DNA from 4 places in the Ruminococcus sp. 1001136sp1 genome. Region 1 is predicted to be linked to each of the others. Evidence: predicted binding sites of a transcription regulator. Region 1 holds the regulator's gene; each other region holds the start of a gene.
The links. The regulator HrcA, encoded in region 1, represses chaperone genes, less so after heat shock. The targets are predictions, from matches to a motif close to TGTTAGCACTCNNNNNNNNNGAGTGCTAACA.

Region 1 (4,219 bases):
TATTGAAAGAGAAATTTGTGGATCAATATCACTGGATCGATGAGGAAGAAATGCTGGATCTGGTGGCAATCGCACAGTCATCTCCAGGAGCAATTGCAGTAAACGGAGCAATTGTGGTGGGATACAAGCTTGGGGGAATACCGGGAATGCTGCTGTCGGTTCTGGGGGCTATTATTCCGCCAATGGTGATCCTGTCCCTGATTTCCTTGTTTTATGATGCATTCTGCTCTAATTATTATATAGCAGCTCTTTTGAAAGGCATGACTGCCGGCGTAGGTGCTGTGATCATTTCTGTGGTATACGACATGGGGAAAAACGTGGCGAAATCAAATGACTGGGTAAATGTGGTTATTATGGTCATCAGTTTTTGTGTAAGCTATTTTCTGAAGGTAAACATTATTTATATAATACTTATTGTGGCTGTATTTGGATTTGCGCGTACACTTGTGAAGGAGGGCAGCAAAAAATGATTTATCTTCAGCTCTTTTTCAGCTTCCTTCAGATTGGTGCATTAAGCTTTGGAGGTGGATATGCAGCAATGCCTCTTATACAGGAACAGGTAGTGACTATGCATGGCTGGATTTCCATGGAAACTTTTTCGAATCTTGTGACCATTGCAGAGATGACTCCTGGTCCTATTGCAGTAAACTCCGCAACCTTTGTAGGAACCAGGATTGCTGGTCCTGGTGGCGCAGTGGTGGCTACTCTTGGCTGTATTTTACCCTCCTGTATAATTGTAACCCTGCTGGCATATATTTACACGAAATACCGGAAAATGTCCCTTCTCCAGGGAACTCTTACATCCCTTCGCCCGGCGGTTGTGGCCATGATCGCCAAGGCAGGAGTTACCATTTTAGTATCATCTTTTTTTATAAATGGTGCAGTGGAACTGTTTCGGGAAAACATATGCATTCGAATGGTGGTGTTCTTTACTGCCGCACTGGTGCTTTTAAGAAAATTTAAAATGAATCCTATTCTGGTGATGGTTTTGTGCGGTGTGGCAAATATGGTGTTTTGCGCGGCTGCCGGAAGCTGACTGGAAAAGATATGCCAGCTGACTTTCGTATATGGTGCTGCCGCAGGTAGGCTGCACCTGTGTTTAGAAGAAAAAATAAGGGGGATAACAGATTGAACATATGTGTATATGGCGCTTCAAGTGCACTGCTTAAAAACATTTATTATGAAAAAACAGAAGAGCTTGGAAGAGCAATGGGAAAAAGAGGTCACGGTCTGGTGTTTGGCGGCGGGGCTACCGGAATGATGGGAGCAGCAGCCAGAGGCGTGGCAGCAGAAAATGGTTACATACTTGGAATTGCTCCCCGATTTTTTGACCAGCCTGGAGTTCTGTATGAGAAATGCACGGAATTTATTTTCACAGAGAATATGAGAGAGCGCAAAAAACTTCTGGAAGAAAAATCAGATGCTACGATCGTAGCACCTGGCGGAATTGGTACCTACGAGGAATTTTTTGAGATTTTTACCTTGAAAAGCCTGAAACGTATTGACCGCCCAATTGTGCTGTATAACATTGACGGATATTATGACAAGATGAAAGCATTGCTGGAGTACACAGCAGAAGAGAAATTCATGGATTTTTCCGTGCTGGATCTGGTAGTCTTTCTGGATGAGCCGACAGCAGTTCTTGACTATCTGGAAAATTATAAAAAATAGAGGCTGCTATTCAGCAGGGGCTGTTTTGCGAAACATATAACTGTGAAGGTGCTGAACAGTTACAAAACGGACATGTCGCCTATGGGCGGTATTCCTATATAGGAAAGAAGATGCCAGGGAAAATTTTCTCAAGGCATCTTTTTCATTTATGCGGCAGCAAACATAAGACTGCGTTGGCAGATACCTGATAGTATCCTTGCTGCCCAAAAAAAGTATTGCAGTAAGGAGAATTTAGCCAGAATGGTAAAGTATAGGGTAAAAACTATCAAAAAAGATGAAAAAAATTTGTAAAAAATATTGACAAAAGGAATACTGAGGTGTATCTTAAGAGCATAGATGTTAGCACTCCTAAATAATGAGTGCTAACAAAGGAATTCGAAGAAGCCAGACGGAAATCAGAATCAGGTTTGACCGTCTGCTTTTCAGGAAGGAGCAGATATTTCATGGATGAAGTATTAGATGAGCGCAAACGGAAAATACTGAAAGCAATCATCAAAACTTATATGGAAACAGGTGAGCCTGTAGGTTCCAGAACTATTTCCAAATATCCGGATCTGAATGTCAGCTCTGCTACTATCCGAAATGAGATGTCCGACCTGACGGATATGGGCTACATCGTACAGCCCCACACCTCAGCCGGAAGAATTCCATCAGATAAAGGCTATCGCCTTTATGTAGATGAGCTTACCAGGGAGAAGGAAGCCGAGATCGCAGAAATCCGTGATCTGATGATTGAGAAGTCAGATAAGATGGATAAGGTGCTCAAGCAGGTGGCGAAGGTTCTTGCCACGAATACCAATTATGCGGCTATGGTTGCGGTTCCCCAGTATAAGGGAAGCACCCTGAAGTTCATTCAGCTTTCACGAGTCAATGAGCGGCAGCTGATTGCCGTAGTTGTATGTGAGGGTAATGTTATTCGGAACCAGATCATTAATATTGATGAGGAGATGGATGACCAGACGATCCTGAAGCTGAATCTTCTTCTTAACACGAACCTGAACGGTGTACCCATCCAGGACATTAATCTGGGCATGATCGCCAGATTGAAAGAACAGGCGGGAAGCCACAGCGGTGTGGTTGCAGATGTGCTGGACGCAGTTGCAGCTACAATTCACGTGGACGAAGAAGATATGAAAGTATATACATCGGGAGCAACCAACATATTTAAGTATCCAGAGCTTGCAGATACATCCAGAGCCAGTGAGCTGATTTCCACTTTCGAGGATAAGCAGGAACTTGCGGATATGGTCCGTGAGGAAATGGGAGATCCGGAGAACACAGGAGTTCAGGTATACATCGGGGATGAAGTTCCGGTACGTACCATGAAAGACTGCAGTGTGGTCACAGCTACTTACGAGCTGGGAGATGGAATGCGTGGAACTATTGGAATCATCGGTCCCAAGCGAATGGATTACGAGAATGTAGTGGACAGCTTAAAGAAATTAAAAGTCCAGCTTGACGAAATGGTAAATAAGAAAACCTAGAAAGGCGGTTGAAAGCGTGTCAGAAGAAATGAATAAAGAAGCCGAAGTACAGGAAGAAGCAGTTGACATTCCGGTAACAGACGGAAGCGAAGAAGAGGCAGCAGATACAGCCCAGACAGCAGAAGAGGAGACTTCCGAGGAACCAGCACAGACAGAAGAAACTGAGCAGTCAGATCAGGAAGCAGAATCTCAGAAGGAACCGGAAACCAAGACAAAAACTTCTTTCTTCGGCAAGAAGAAAAAAGAGAAAGATAAATTCGAACAGCAGGTCGAGGAACTTACAGACAGACTGAAGCGCAGCATGGCTGAATTTGATAACTACCGTAAAAGAACGGAGAAAGAGAAATCCAGCATGTACATCATCGGCGCCAGGGACATCGTTGAAAAAATGCTTCCGATCGTGGATAACTTCGAAAGAGGTCTTGCACAGGCACCGGAGGATGATCCATTTGCAGAAGGCATGAAGATGATCTACAAGCAGATGATGACAGCTTTTGATGAGATGGGTGTGAAGCCAATCGAAGCTGTAGGTAAGGAATTTGATCCGAATCTGCATAATGCAGTGATGCATGTGGAGGACGAATCCGTTGGCGAGAACATCGTCGTAGAGGAATTTCAGAAGGGATATACCTACAAGGATTTCGTTGTAAGACACAGTATGGTAAAAGTTGCTAATTAACAGAAAGCAGCTTGGAGAATCAAACTTCATCGACATTTTCTAAAAACAAAGTATAAATGTTACTGTTCGTGTAATGGACAGCAACCATGAATTTTTAAACAGGAGGAAAATTATCATGGGAAAAATCATTGGTATTGACTTAGGTACAACAAACAGCTGTGTAGCTGTTATGGAAGGTGGACAGCCAACCGTTATCGCAAATACAGAAGGATCCAGAACAACACCATCTGTTGTAGCATTCACAAAGACAGGTGAGCGTCTGGTAGGTGAGCCTGCAAAACGTCAGGCAGTAACAAACGCAGAGAAAACAATCTCTTCCATCAAGAGAGAGATGGGTACAGATTACCGTGTAACAATTGATGATAAGAAATATTCCCCACAGGAA
Region 2 (4,219 bases), on a different contig from region 1:
CTTTCCCGATGATTTTCCCAACATACATTTACAATTGTACGAATATCATGCTCAATATTAGATGGCTTGGATTTAAATTTCTTTGCAAGCCTTGGATAAATATCTTTTGTGATCTTCATTGGTCTTTCCTGAAATTCCATTGTCATGCGTATGGCTTCCGCCACAAAATAATATCCTTTATATTTCGATGTCGCACCAAGTTTGCGTATCGTGCCGTATACCTCTCTCATTTTTGTCCCTCCCACAATAAGTTATACTTCTGATTCTGCATCTGCAGTCAGCCCTTGATTTGCCTCTACATATAATACGAGTTAAATTTGCCTTTTTTAGCATTTAGAGACAAAAATTAAGAGAATTGTAATATTTTTTAGGGATTTCGAGATAAAATTCTATAGAAAAGCAGAATAACAGGATAAACTTTTCCAATTTTTCATATAAAAAGGACAGGCGTCCTAAATGCAATACTCATTTAAACGTCTGTCCCTTTTTGTCATAACTTATTTTGTCAGCATAAGCAGAATTTCATTACTTCTCTGAACAAATCTGGTCATCTCTTCCGGTGAAAGCTGTTTATGACTCAGCATAGCAAGATCATACAGTTCCTCGCAAATAACCGGGGTCTTCTCAGAATCCTTGTTATCTGCTACAAACTGAACCAATGGATGTTTCGCATTCAGAACCAGAGTTTCCTGACCGCCAAACATAGATGGATCCATGCCGTACATATTGTACATCTTCATCATATCCTGCATACGGCGGCTCTCTTCAGAAAGAGTCATCATAGCAGCAACTTTTTCATTTTTCAGATTCTCAACCTTCACTTCCAGTTTGTCATTCTTCAATGCATCTCTGAATACTTCTGTAAGAGTCTTGGAAGTCTCCTCGTCAGCAGCTTCCTCTCCACGCAGTTCTTCTGTAAGATCTGCATCAATTCTCTTAAACTGGATAGTCTGATCCTTCTGCTCCAGATGGGAAATAAAAGCGCTGTCAATATTGTGTTTCAGAATAACAGCATCCTTCTTTGCCTCACGGAACATGTTAATATACTGACTCTGCTGAACCTCATCTGTTACATAGAAGATAGTAGTCTTCTCAGGCTCTTTCTCGTCTTTCGCGCCGTCCTCTTTCTTCTCTTCTGTGGATTCAACAGTCTCTTCTGTCTTAGTCTCATCTTCTGGTTTCCTGTTCTCTTCGATGCAATCTTTCAGAGTCAGATATTTGCCATCAATGTTCTTGAAGAGGATATAATCATTCATCTTATCTGAGAACTTGCTGTCCTTAATGCAGCCATATTTGATAAATGGACTGATATCATCCCAGTATTTCTCGTAGGACTCACGGTCTGTTTTACACATTCCGGTAAGCTTGTCCGCTACTTTCTTTGTAATATACTCAGAAATCTTCTTCACAAATCCATCGTTCTGCAGTGCGGATCTGGATACATTCAGTGGAAGATCCGGACAATCAATTACACCTTTCAGAAGAAGCAGGAACTCAGGAATTACTTCCTTAATGTTATCTGCGATAAATACCTGGTTATTGTACAGTTTGATCGTACCTTCAATGGAATCATATTCTGTATTGATCTTCGGGAAGTACAGAATACCTTTCAGGTTAAATGGATAGTCCATGTTCAAATGAATCCAGAACAAAGGTTCCTTATAATCCATAAAGACTTTACGGTAAAACTCTTTATATTCCTCATCTGTACAACTGTTTGGATGTTTCATCCACAATGGCTCCGGATCACTTAAAGATACCGGACGTTTATTGATTTTTACTTTATCTTTCGCAGGAGATACTTCTACGACTTCTTTCTCACCTTTGTCGTTCTCTTTCTCCTCAGTCTTGGCCTCCTCGTGGATACGCTCTACAATTACGTCATCATCACGAAGCTCAGCCTCATCAATGGTCTCATACTCCTGCGGTGCATTTTCCTTAGACAGATAGATATTTACCGGCATGAAAGAACAATACTTCTCAATAATCTCTCTCATACGATATTCGTTGGAAAACTCTGTACTCTCATCATTTAAAAACAGAGTAATTTCAGTACCAACTGTAGTCTTATTGCCTTCCTGCATATCATACTCTGTACCACCATCACAGGTCCAATGTACTGGAGCAGCGCCCTCTTTATAAGAAAGAGTATCAATATGAACTTCATCTGCTACCATAAATGCTGAATAAAAGCCAAGTCCAAAATGACCGATGATCTGATCATCCGTGGTCTTATCTTTATATTTGGAAAGAAACTCAGTAGCTCCTGAAAAAGCAATCTGTGTAATATACTCTTCAACTTCATCGGCCGTCATACCAAGACCTGTATCAATAAACTTCAAAGTCTTCTCTTCCGGATTCACAATAACTTGTACTTCAGCTTTGTAATCATCCGGAAGTGTGTATTCACCCATAACATCAAGTTTCTTAAGTTTCGTAATTGCATCACAACCATTGGAGATTAACTCTCTTGCAAAAATGTCGTGATCAGAATATAACCATTTCTTTATAATTGGAAAAATATTTTCACTGTTAATTGATAAACTACCATGCTTCTCAGCCATGCAGCTCACTCTCCTTTGTCTTCTTAATTATACAAACTATAGTAATACCAAACTGACTAAAAGTCAAGGAAAATTTAGCACTCATTTTAATTGAGTGCTAGTAGTTTTTATTAAAAGAAGGGAGACCATTTCTGGTCTCCCTCATTCGTTCTGCTCTCATTCACAATTACTGTTTATCTGAGAATCCACTATTATTTTTTCTTATTGCGGTAAACAAGTATTCCTGCAATTAATACAATCGCAACAATCAGAATAATTACAAATGGGAGGATTGGAGTATTATCCCCGGTCTTTACTGCATTCTTCTGATTTGCATCTGTTTTGTCTGCAGCCGGTGTCAGAGTCTGATTCGGTGCAGCATTTACAGTGAAATTAATCTGCTTGGTATCCTGTGTTCCGGTGTTTACCCAATTGCTTCCATCAAACTGCTGCTGATTATATGTGACAGTCAAAGTATAATTTCCATTCTTGCCCATGCGGAAAGTTGCTGAATATGGTGCGCCGTCCCAGCTTCTTGCCTCAAGAACCTCCCAGTTCAGCGGCTGATATCTTACATCTCCCTTAATCGGATTTTCAATATCCATACCTGCGCCAACTGCAGTGAAAGTAATCTTGGTCTCTGTAGTATAGTTTCCATCGGAGCTGATTCCTGTGATACTGTTATTCCCTGCATCAGATACAATCGGTCCACGGCTTACAGTGACATTAACAGATACTACAAGGCTCAGGTTATCCGGATTGGTAACACCGTCTGGAAGAGCAACAGTACCTTTCACAGAGAACTTCTGTGCTTCTGTACTGTTCTGATTATATGCACTGCCCTTTACATCCCATTTTACAGAGGCATTCATATCGCCCTTGTTTGTAGTAATCTTAACAGTAGATGGAAGCTGCAGTCCAGCTGCTGACTTCTCAACCCCGTTTGCCAGACTGATATCAGATACTTTGCCTACAGCTGTAAGCTTGGCAGCAGCTTCTGTTACTGTAAAGCTTACTGGAATATTCAGGTAATCTGTCTGATCTGTCTTAATGGAAACAGTCTGTGTATAGGTTCCTGCTGCCAATCCAACTGCCGGTGCAACAGTAAAGGATACAGACTGGCTTGCATTTGCCTCTAATTCTGAAGCAGACGGAGCACTTACTGTAAATTCGTTTCCGCTTACACTTACAGCAATACCGGTTAATTTCACATTTCCAGTATTGGATACATTGATTGTAACTGCAGCTGGTGCTTCTTTGTAACCAGCTTCTTTACTGTCGAATTTCACTTCGGAAATGTCGGTAGTAAATGAAGGAGCTGGAGTAATCTCCGGAGTCACTTCCGGGGTGACTTCTGGTGTTACTTCCGGAGTTACCTCTGGGGTGACTTCTGGGGTAACTTCTGGAGTTACCTCTGGGGTGACTTCTGGTGTCACTTCTGGAGTTACCTCTGGGGTGACTTCTGGGGTAACTTCTGGAGTTACCTCTGGTGTCACTTCCGGGGTGGTTTCCGGTGTAGCTGGTTTCTCTGCTGGCTGCTGATCTGTATTCGTATCATCCTGCTTCTGCTCAGCTACTGTAAGCTTTGCAATGAAGGAAACCTTTACACCTTCCTCTGTTTCATAAGTGATCGTATCACTGTATTCTCCAACAGCTGTACCTTCTCTTGGCATAAC
Region 3 (4,219 bases), on a different contig from region 1:
CGCTATTGGAAGAATTAATGATGAGCAGCTTCTGAAGCTAAGAACTCTTGGAATGACGGAAGCTGAGGCAGAAAATGTAATCATTGAGAATTTCCTGAGTTGAGAAAAACTTAAACAGAAAAATAACTATTCAGTAGGTATGTACTATTTTGCGGAGGTTGTAACTGTGAAGGTGCTGAATAGTTACACAGAGAATATAGAATCTTCAGGTAGGTTTGGAAGATTTATGAAAAAATGCCAGGCAGCGTCGTTTAAAGACGCTGGCCTGGCATTTGACATTATTTAATTTTTACAGATTTTTTGGAACTCCATTTGGAATAATATTTTTTGCCGCTTACAACTTTGTAGGTGCGGATCCGTACATAATATTTTTTCTTTGAAACCAGTTTCTTTAAGGTTGCGCGTGTAGCAGAGCCTTTTACGGTAAGGGTTTTCGCCTTTTTCATGCTGCTGTTCTGGTTGCCTTTATCGGAATCATCTTTACCGGAGTTATCTTTACCGGAGTTATCTTTACCGGAATCGTCTTTACCAGAGTTATCTTTACCAGAATCATCTTTACCGGAATCGTCTTTACCGGAGTCATCTTTACCAGAATCGTCTTTACCAGAGTCATCTTTACCGGAATCATCCTTACCAGAATCGTCTTTACCAGAATCATCTTTACCAGAATCATCTTTACCAGGATTATCTTTTCCTGCGTCCGAGTCATCCTTGCCAGGAGCAGCTGTGATCGTAAAGGTTGTGTTAATAATGCCGGTGTAATTTCCAGCTCCAGTAATAGTTACAGTAGCAGTACCTTCCTTCACATTATCTTTATAAGAAACTGTGAAATCAGTGCCTGCCGCAAGTGTCTTGTCTCCGTATGTAACGGTAACATCCGGGCATTTCTCTGTTCCGTCACTGGTGTAGGAATACTGGGAAAGGGAAGCGGAATAGCGGCTGATATCCAATGGTTTAATGGTAAAGTCTTTCGTAACAGAACCAGTGTAATTTCCAGTTCCAGTGAGGATTGCGGAAGCAGTACCTGCATCCCAGTTGTTTCTGTAGGAAACGTAATAATCCTGGTTCAGGGTTAATTCCTTGTCCCCGCTTTTTACTGTGGCGGTTGGGCGTAAAGAGGAGCCTGTGTAGGTAAGGCTTTCATCGGAAAGCGTAACCGTGCAGCTGCTGATGTCAGCTCTGTTTATAGTAAAGGATTTGGTTACATACCCCTGGTAATTTCCAATTTCATCAATTCCAACCCACGGAGAATTGTAATAACTGCTTGGTTCAATGTTGTTGTGGTATGTTACAGTGAAATCCCTGTCTTTTACCAGGGTTTTACCACTGTGGGTAATTGTCACTTCAGGAGTTACCTCGGAACCAGTGTAATATGCCGGGGCAACGGAGAATCTGGCATTTGCCATGATCTACAATACAATCACTGGAAATACAGATGCAGTAGAGGAAAATGGAGAGGCAGTCCGTTTGTACCAGAATTTCTGGAGATTCACAAAGGAAAATGTGAAAAGGGGCACAAATTTAGCTTTTCATTTAAGAAAAATGTGAAAAAAATGTGAAATTAGCACTCTCCTCTTGACAGTGCTAACAATGCGTGTTATATTACATGCAGAACAAAGGAAGAGAGAAAAAGAAATCTTCCAGTTTCAACAACGATGTTAATTAAACACGCAAGTGTTCACAATATAAGGAGGAATGGATTATGTTAATGCCTAGTATTTTTGGAGAAGATTTATTTGATGACTGGATGAGATTACCTGTAGAAAGAGAGAATCACAGAGGTTACAGAGCTGCTGAATTGATGAAGACAGATATTAAGGATGTGGATGGAAATTATGAGCTGAGCATTGATCTTCCAGGCTTCCATAAAGAGGATGTGAAGATTCAGCTGAAGGATGGCTATCTGAACATTCAGGCTTCCAGAACCGAGAATAAAGATGAGAAAGACAATAACGGCAAATACGTTCACAGAGAGCGTTACACCGGACAGTGCTCCAGAAGCTTTTACGTAGGTAAGGAACTGGAGCATGAGGACATCCATGCGAAATATGACAATGGTGTTCTGACTGTTACTTTCCCGAAGGAAGCGAAGAAAAAAGTGCCGGAAGAGAAGAAGTTTATTTCTATTGAAGGCTGATTTCCGGGGAAAGAGCTGTTTTAACAGATAAGAATTCCCGTGGGAAACTGATAACAGATAATAACTGGCGCGGAGCAGTTCACCTGCTTCGTGCCGATGAAATAAATAATTGAAATAGACGATTGAAATAGATAATTGAATTAGATAATATAGAGTGTGCATTAGCCGTAAATCAGAAGCGGCGGCTGATATTGCCGACTTACATAAGTAACGAGTGAAGGCGGCAGAGCATGTTTTGTTTGATGTGCTTGCAGTGTATGGATTATTCAGCAATATTGAAATAATGGTAAACAGCTTCTTTTATATAGATTGTGTTCATTTTAAGACGATTTTCTAATTTACATAGATTTTGTTTCATACCCCCTCATTTCCTGCCGGCTACCCACCGGCAGGTTTTTTCTTATGTCTTTACATCATTTCACCTGTCTGCTATACTTGTCTGGAATTGTTGATAACTGCAAAGGACAGAACAAAAAATCTCCCACAAATTATGATGTACATCTTGCAGAAAGCCTTTTCAAACAGGCTCCAGAGCGTGAAAACAAGATGTTGCTGCAGTAATCGTGGATGGCAAAAACATGTTACTGCTTACCTGTTCACAGTAACAAAAACATTTTCAGAAAAGGAATTTACCCATGAATTACATTGTATTTGACCTGGAATGGAATCAGAGTCCGGGGGGAAAAAGGTGGTCTAACAGCCGTCTGCCTTTTGAAATCATAGAAATCGGCGCCATAAAACTAAATGAAGAGAAAGAAATTGTGGATAGCTTTCAGCGTCTGATCAAGCCCCAGGTGTACAATTGGATTCATGACAGCATTCATGAAGTGATTCACATGAATTATAAGGATCTGCAGAATGGAACTCTTTTCCCACAGGCCATCACGGAATTTTTGGAATGGTGTGGCGAAGAATATATTTTCTTTACCTGGGGAAATCAGGATGTAATGGAACTGCAGCGGAACATGAAATATTATGGAAAACTTTCCCTGCTCAAAGGTCCGGTGACTTATTATGATGTGCAGAAATTATTTGCTATTCGTTATGAAGAAAATGACGAGCGCCGTGCTCTGGAATTTGCTGCTGATAAAATGGGTGTGGAGAAGAAAATGGATTTTCACCGCGCTCTGGGAGATGCTTATTATACTGCATGTATTCTCCAGAAAATAGAAGATAAATACATTTTTCCAAACTCATCCCTGGACGTGTATCAGAATCCCAAGAGCAAGCGTGAAGAGATTCACATATCCTATCCAACCTATGATAAATATGTATCCCGGGAGTTCTATTCCCGCGAAAAAGCCATGAAGGACCGGGAAGTAACCAGCACGAAATGTCCATTGTGCCATAATCCTGCCAAGCGTAAGATCCGTTGGTTTATGAATAATTCCAAGGTTTACTACAGTGTGTCCCTCTGTCAGGAGCATGGCTTTGTACTGGGAAAAATCAGGATTCGCCGAACGGAAGACAATAAGTACTATGTAATTAAGAAGCTCACCAATGTAACCGATGAAGAAGCCGATGAAATCCGCCAGAAACGTGATGCGCATCGTGCCAAACGGAGACTGAAGAAAGAAGAGCAGTAAATCCGTGAAACTACTTCTTGTAACGAATGAAAAACTAACATTTGGTTAATAGAAAAATCCCCTCCAATCACATATGCTGATTATAAGTAATACAACAACAGCGTATAAAAAAGGAGGGGTTTTTATGAGTTTAAGAAATTATTTTTACAGGTTTGGGAAATACATTCTGACATTTTTCTTTGTAACACTGCTGATGGTTCTCTTTGGTCCGCTGCGGGCGCAGGCGGCTATCACCAAGGAAGTTACCTCGGATGGTTTTAAACTCAGCGGAATGGGCAGCATGAATGTGTGGGATGGAGACGAATTCCGCTATTATATCGGCTATCAGATCCCTCATGAAGACTCCATGGATTACAAGGTAGATGTGACTATGACTTTTCAAAGCTCCAGTCTGACGCCAGGCAGGGCAAGCGTGTATCTGGATGACGACAGCATTCCCTTATATTCAAACGGAGGTACGGTGCTGCAGGGCTCAGCCACGTTCTCCAAATCTGAT
Region 4 (4,219 bases), on a different contig from region 1:
GGTGCTGCTTCTTCGTACAGGACAGAGTACAAAGATCAAAGGAGATGCGGCAATCGCTATGATTTCGGTCGGAGCCCTGGCAGTTGGCTATCTGCTGATGAATGTGTTTTCCACAGGCTCTAATATTTCCGGAGATGTGTGCAGCAGCCTGTTTGGTTCTACGTCAATCCTGACCCTGACCACAGCTGAGGTGTGGCTGTGTGTGGTGGTGTCTGTTATTGTTGTGGCACTGTTTACAGTATTTTATCATAAGATATTTGCGGTTACCTTTGATGAAAATTTTGCAAAAGCCACTGGAACCAGGACGGATATGTACAATCTTCTGATTGCGGTGATCACAGCAGTGATCATTGTGCTGGCTATGAACCTGGTGGGATCCTTGTTGATCTCAGCTCTGATCATTTTCCCGGCACTGTCGGCAATGAGAATCTATAAACGATTCAGCGCTGTAATTATCTGTTCGGCGATTTTATCCGTGTTGTGTGCATTTCTTGGAATTATTGTTTCCATTCTTGGCGGAACGCCGGTAGGGTCTACTATTGTGGCTGTAGATATTGCGGCGTTTCTGGTGACAAGCCTGGTTGGGAAGCTTTTAGAGAGATAGAATATGGTATAGAGTGGTAGAGCGTGTCTGAAAATCTGACAAGTTAATATGGCAGTTATTTAATATTCGATGTACAGGGCGTTCTTGTAAGTGGTTCAGCTTGCAAGGGACGCCTTTTTAATGTAATAGGAAATTCTATTGGAATTGCCTATTATATTAAAAGTCCTACCGGGCAGGAGCGCACTGCGGCGGAAGGATAGCTGTCGCTCGAGGCGGCCCCGCCGCAGGCGGAGAATCCTGCAAGCAGGATTCTTTTTATATGGGAAATGAGAAAAATACTAACCAGAGTATAGTGCTTTTTCCTGGGTGAATTTCTTATAATATAGTTACAGCAGAATGATACAGTTGTAGAAAAAATTTCTGGTTACTGTTTTGTATCTGGCTGCAAAGCTGGTTACTGTTCACTCCGTTTACAGCAACACGCTCCGCGATGCACAGAAATCATGCATTTGCATGATTTCGCGCCGCAAGTCTCGGGTTTTCTGTGAGCTTTGCTCACAAAAAACACCTCGCGAAACATTCCCTGTGAACAGTGACCAAAGCTGAAACTATATTTTTCAGAAAAATTATATGATCCAGGGAGGGTGCTTATGAAAAGAAGAATAATTGCTGCAATATTTACCGGAATGCTGATCACTGCATCGTTTCCAGCTATTGCCTATGCAGAAATCGAAAATCCGGAGGACTATATGGGCATCTGGTATGCCAATTATGTAATATATTCTGACGAAAGCAGCGAACGCCACAATGTAGCAGAATATTTGAACCAATACTTGGAAATGAGGCTGATGGAAGACGGAAGTGCTTACATGGAAATGTCCTACAATAGTGAGGAGCCAGACTCGGCAGAAATTCTGAAGGTCTCATGGAAACTGGAGGATGGGAAAATACTTGTTTCCCTGGAGGAAGGAGACATTTATCTTGATACGGTGGACGGAGAGTTTGTGGGGAGCTTGGATGAGGATACCCAGGTAATTTTTGGACGTGAACTGGTGCAGACAGGAGAATCTCAGAGTCTGGATAATCTGGACGATCTGGAAGATAGTGAAAAGGCTAAGATTCCAAAGGAGAATCCCTATATTTATCATCCGGAAACAGACAATCTGGAGGAGATCATTGCCCGCTATCTTGGGGCTGCGAATTTGGAAAAAGGTTATGAAGTTTCCCTGGATGAGGACAATGGAACCTTTACAGCTCATTGGGCAGGAGATGAATATTATGATCCCAGGGACTATGTTGGAAGCTACAGAATAACGGATGATAACTATATCAACATTTGCTGGAGAGAGGCCACCAGTGAGTATGGCGATAAATGCTATGGTGCGGTTCTGGTAGACCGCTGGAACCAGTTTACGATAAATGAGGATCTTGGAAATCTGGCCGAAGTTATGACAGCCATAGCAAACGATATAAACAGCGGACGTGTTTTCGCAGCTTACAGGACGGAAATCACAGAAGGCTCTGAAAACCAGGGGGCTGTGAAATTTATAGATGAGGATTACGAAGTTTCCTATAGCTACCAGATCATTCCAGGTGCAGATCCGATGGTGACACTTACCAGGTATGATTCGGAATATGATTATGAACAGGTGTATACAAATTATCAGCTGAGGGAGATGCTGTAGGAAAAGAGAAAAATGTTAGAATGTGAAAAAAATGTGAAATTAGCACTCGTCTATTGACAGTGCTAACAATATGTGCTATATTACAACTAGAACAAAGGAAGGGGATAAAAAGAAAGCAAAAGCGAAAGGCTTTATGAATTCCCTACCACCCGAGTTCCAAGAAACAAGGTAAACAGCATATATAAAAAGGAGAGATGACTTATGTTAATGCCTAGTATTTTTGGAGAGAACTTATTTGATGATTTCTTTAATGATTTTCCATTCTATTATGATGATAAAGCAATGAAAGATACCGAGAAGAAGCTTTATGGCAAGAGAGCCAGCCACGTTATGAAGACTGATATTAAGGAAATGGATAACGGTTATCAGCTGGTAGTCGATCTTCCAGGATTTACCAAAGATGAGATTAAGGCTTCCCTGGAGAATGGCTACCTGACCATCAGCGCTGAGAAAGGTCTGGACAAAGATGAGCAGGAGAAAGAATCCGGTCATTACATCCGCAGGGAGCGTTACGCAGGAGCCTGCAGCAGAAGCTTTTATGTAGGCGAGGATGTTCAGCAGGAGGATATTAAGGCTGAGTTTAAACATGGCATTCTGAAACTGTTTGTTCCGAAGAAAGAAGCGAAACCAGCAGTGGAAGAGAAGAAACACATTGCCATCGAAGGATAACTTTTCCCCCTTCAGAAGCATATTCTGAGAGAATAGCATAATTAAGAAGTAAGATGCCGCAGAATCACGGAAAATGGTGGTTCTGCGGCATCTTTTTTTACATTTGTTCGCTATTTTTCTGTCTTGACAATGCCTGTTGATTTAGCTATAATGGTGAAACTGTGAATATCCTAGTGAATTTGTACCCTTTTGGGTAATGAAATGTCTGCTTCTGCAGGCATTACCAATTATAAAAGTGGACTGTTTGGCGAATGAATGTTATCTGTGGTTGGTATATTTCTGCAGCTTTTTGTTCAGGACTTTTATAGTAATGGAATTTTCCGGGAGAAACAGCATATAAGAAATGTATGATACGGGGCGACAAGCCGCCGGAATGAAAGGGAGTAAGGCTATAATGGAAGAAAAGAAGAACTTACTAACCTATGCAGGACTTAAAAAACTGGAAGAAGAGCTGCATGATTTAAAGGTAGTAAAAAGAAAAGAAGTAGCAGGTAAGATCAAAGAGGCAAGAGAGCAGGGAGACCTGTCCGAGAATGCAGAGTACGATGCAGCTAAAGATGAGCAGAGAGATATCGAAGCGCGTATTGAAGAAATTGAGAAAATCCTGAAGAACGCTGAGGTTGTAGTTGAGGACGAAGTCGATCTTGACAAGATCAGCGTAGGATGTAAAGTAAGAGTACATGACTTCGAGTTTGACGAAGATATAGAACTGAAGCTGGTTGGCTCCACAGAGGCAAACAGCCTGGAAGGCAAGATTTCTAACGAATCTCCTGTAGGAAAGGCTCTTATGGGCGCACACACAGGTGATATTGTAGAAGTAGAGCTGCCATCCGGTATCATGAAGTACAAAGTGCTGGAAATCCAGCGTAATATTTAAGGAGGCACAAAAGTGGCAGAACAGAAGAATCAGGATCTGAATCAGCTTCTGAAAATCCGCCGTGATAAACTGGCAGAGCTTCAGGCGAATGGCAAGGATCCATTTCAGATAACAAAATTTAATCAGACCCATCATTCATTGGAAGTAAAGAACCTTTATGAGGCACACGAAGCAGAGCTGCTGAAGGATCGTACAGAGCCGGATGTAACAGGTCTTGATGAAGAGCAGGCGAAGGAAGTTCAGAAGAACGACTACGAAGAGAGAAGAAGTATTATGGATGCCAGCCCGCTCCATGTGGCAATCGCTGGACGTATGATGTTCAAGAGAGTCATGGGAAAAGCTTCTTTCTGCAATATCCAGGACTTACAGGGAAACATTCAGGTATATGTTGCAAGAGACGCTATCGGAGCAGATTCTTATGCAGACTTTAAGAAATCTGATATC

Region 2: a site for HrcA is predicted at 2,637-2,667, ahead of htpG (molecular chaperone HtpG). Genes of this name have one in related genera too.
Region 3: a site for HrcA is predicted at 1,560-1,590, ahead of ABHC48_RS08170 (Hsp20/alpha crystallin family protein). Genes of this name have one in related genera too.
Region 4: a site for HrcA is predicted at 2,267-2,297, ahead of ABHC48_RS04665 (Hsp20/alpha crystallin family protein). Genes of this name have one in related genera too.

What each region holds. Positions count from the first base shown of each region.
Region 1 is NZ_JBDPGY010000025.1:13,088-17,306, forward strand. Features, by position in the region: gene ABHC48_RS17620 (chromate transporter) at 1-470, shown strand, start outside; gene ABHC48_RS17625 (chromate transporter) at 467-1,036, shown strand; gene ABHC48_RS17630 (TIGR00730 family Rossman fold protein) at 1,129-1,671, shown strand; gene hrcA (heat-inducible transcriptional repressor HrcA) at 2,115-3,155, shown strand; gene grpE (nucleotide exchange factor GrpE) at 3,172-3,834, shown strand; gene dnaK (molecular chaperone DnaK) at 3,950-4,219, shown strand, end outside.
Region 2 is NZ_JBDPGY010000015.1:102,888-107,106, reverse strand. Features, by position in the region: gene ABHC48_RS14360 (sporulation initiation factor Spo0A C-terminal domain-containing protein) at 1-230, opposite strand, end outside; gene htpG (molecular chaperone HtpG) at 498-2,564, opposite strand; gene ABHC48_RS14350 (hypothetical protein) at 2,756-4,219, opposite strand, start outside.
Region 3 is NZ_JBDPGY010000007.1:166,850-171,068, reverse strand. Features, by position in the region: gene ABHC48_RS08180 (SufD family Fe-S cluster assembly protein) at 1-103, shown strand, start outside; gene ABHC48_RS08175 (hypothetical protein) at 279-1,406, opposite strand; gene ABHC48_RS08170 (Hsp20/alpha crystallin family protein) at 1,703-2,137, shown strand; gene ABHC48_RS08165 (3'-5' exonuclease) at 2,773-3,723, shown strand; gene ABHC48_RS08160 (hypothetical protein) at 3,848-4,219, shown strand, end outside.
Region 4 is NZ_JBDPGY010000004.1:56,324-60,542, reverse strand. Features, by position in the region: gene ABHC48_RS04675 (metal ABC transporter permease) at 1-604, shown strand, start outside; gene ABHC48_RS04670 (hypothetical protein) at 1,195-2,229, shown strand; gene ABHC48_RS04665 (Hsp20/alpha crystallin family protein) at 2,431-2,898, shown strand; gene greA (transcription elongation factor GreA) at 3,293-3,775, shown strand; gene lysS (lysine--tRNA ligase) at 3,788-4,219, shown strand, end outside.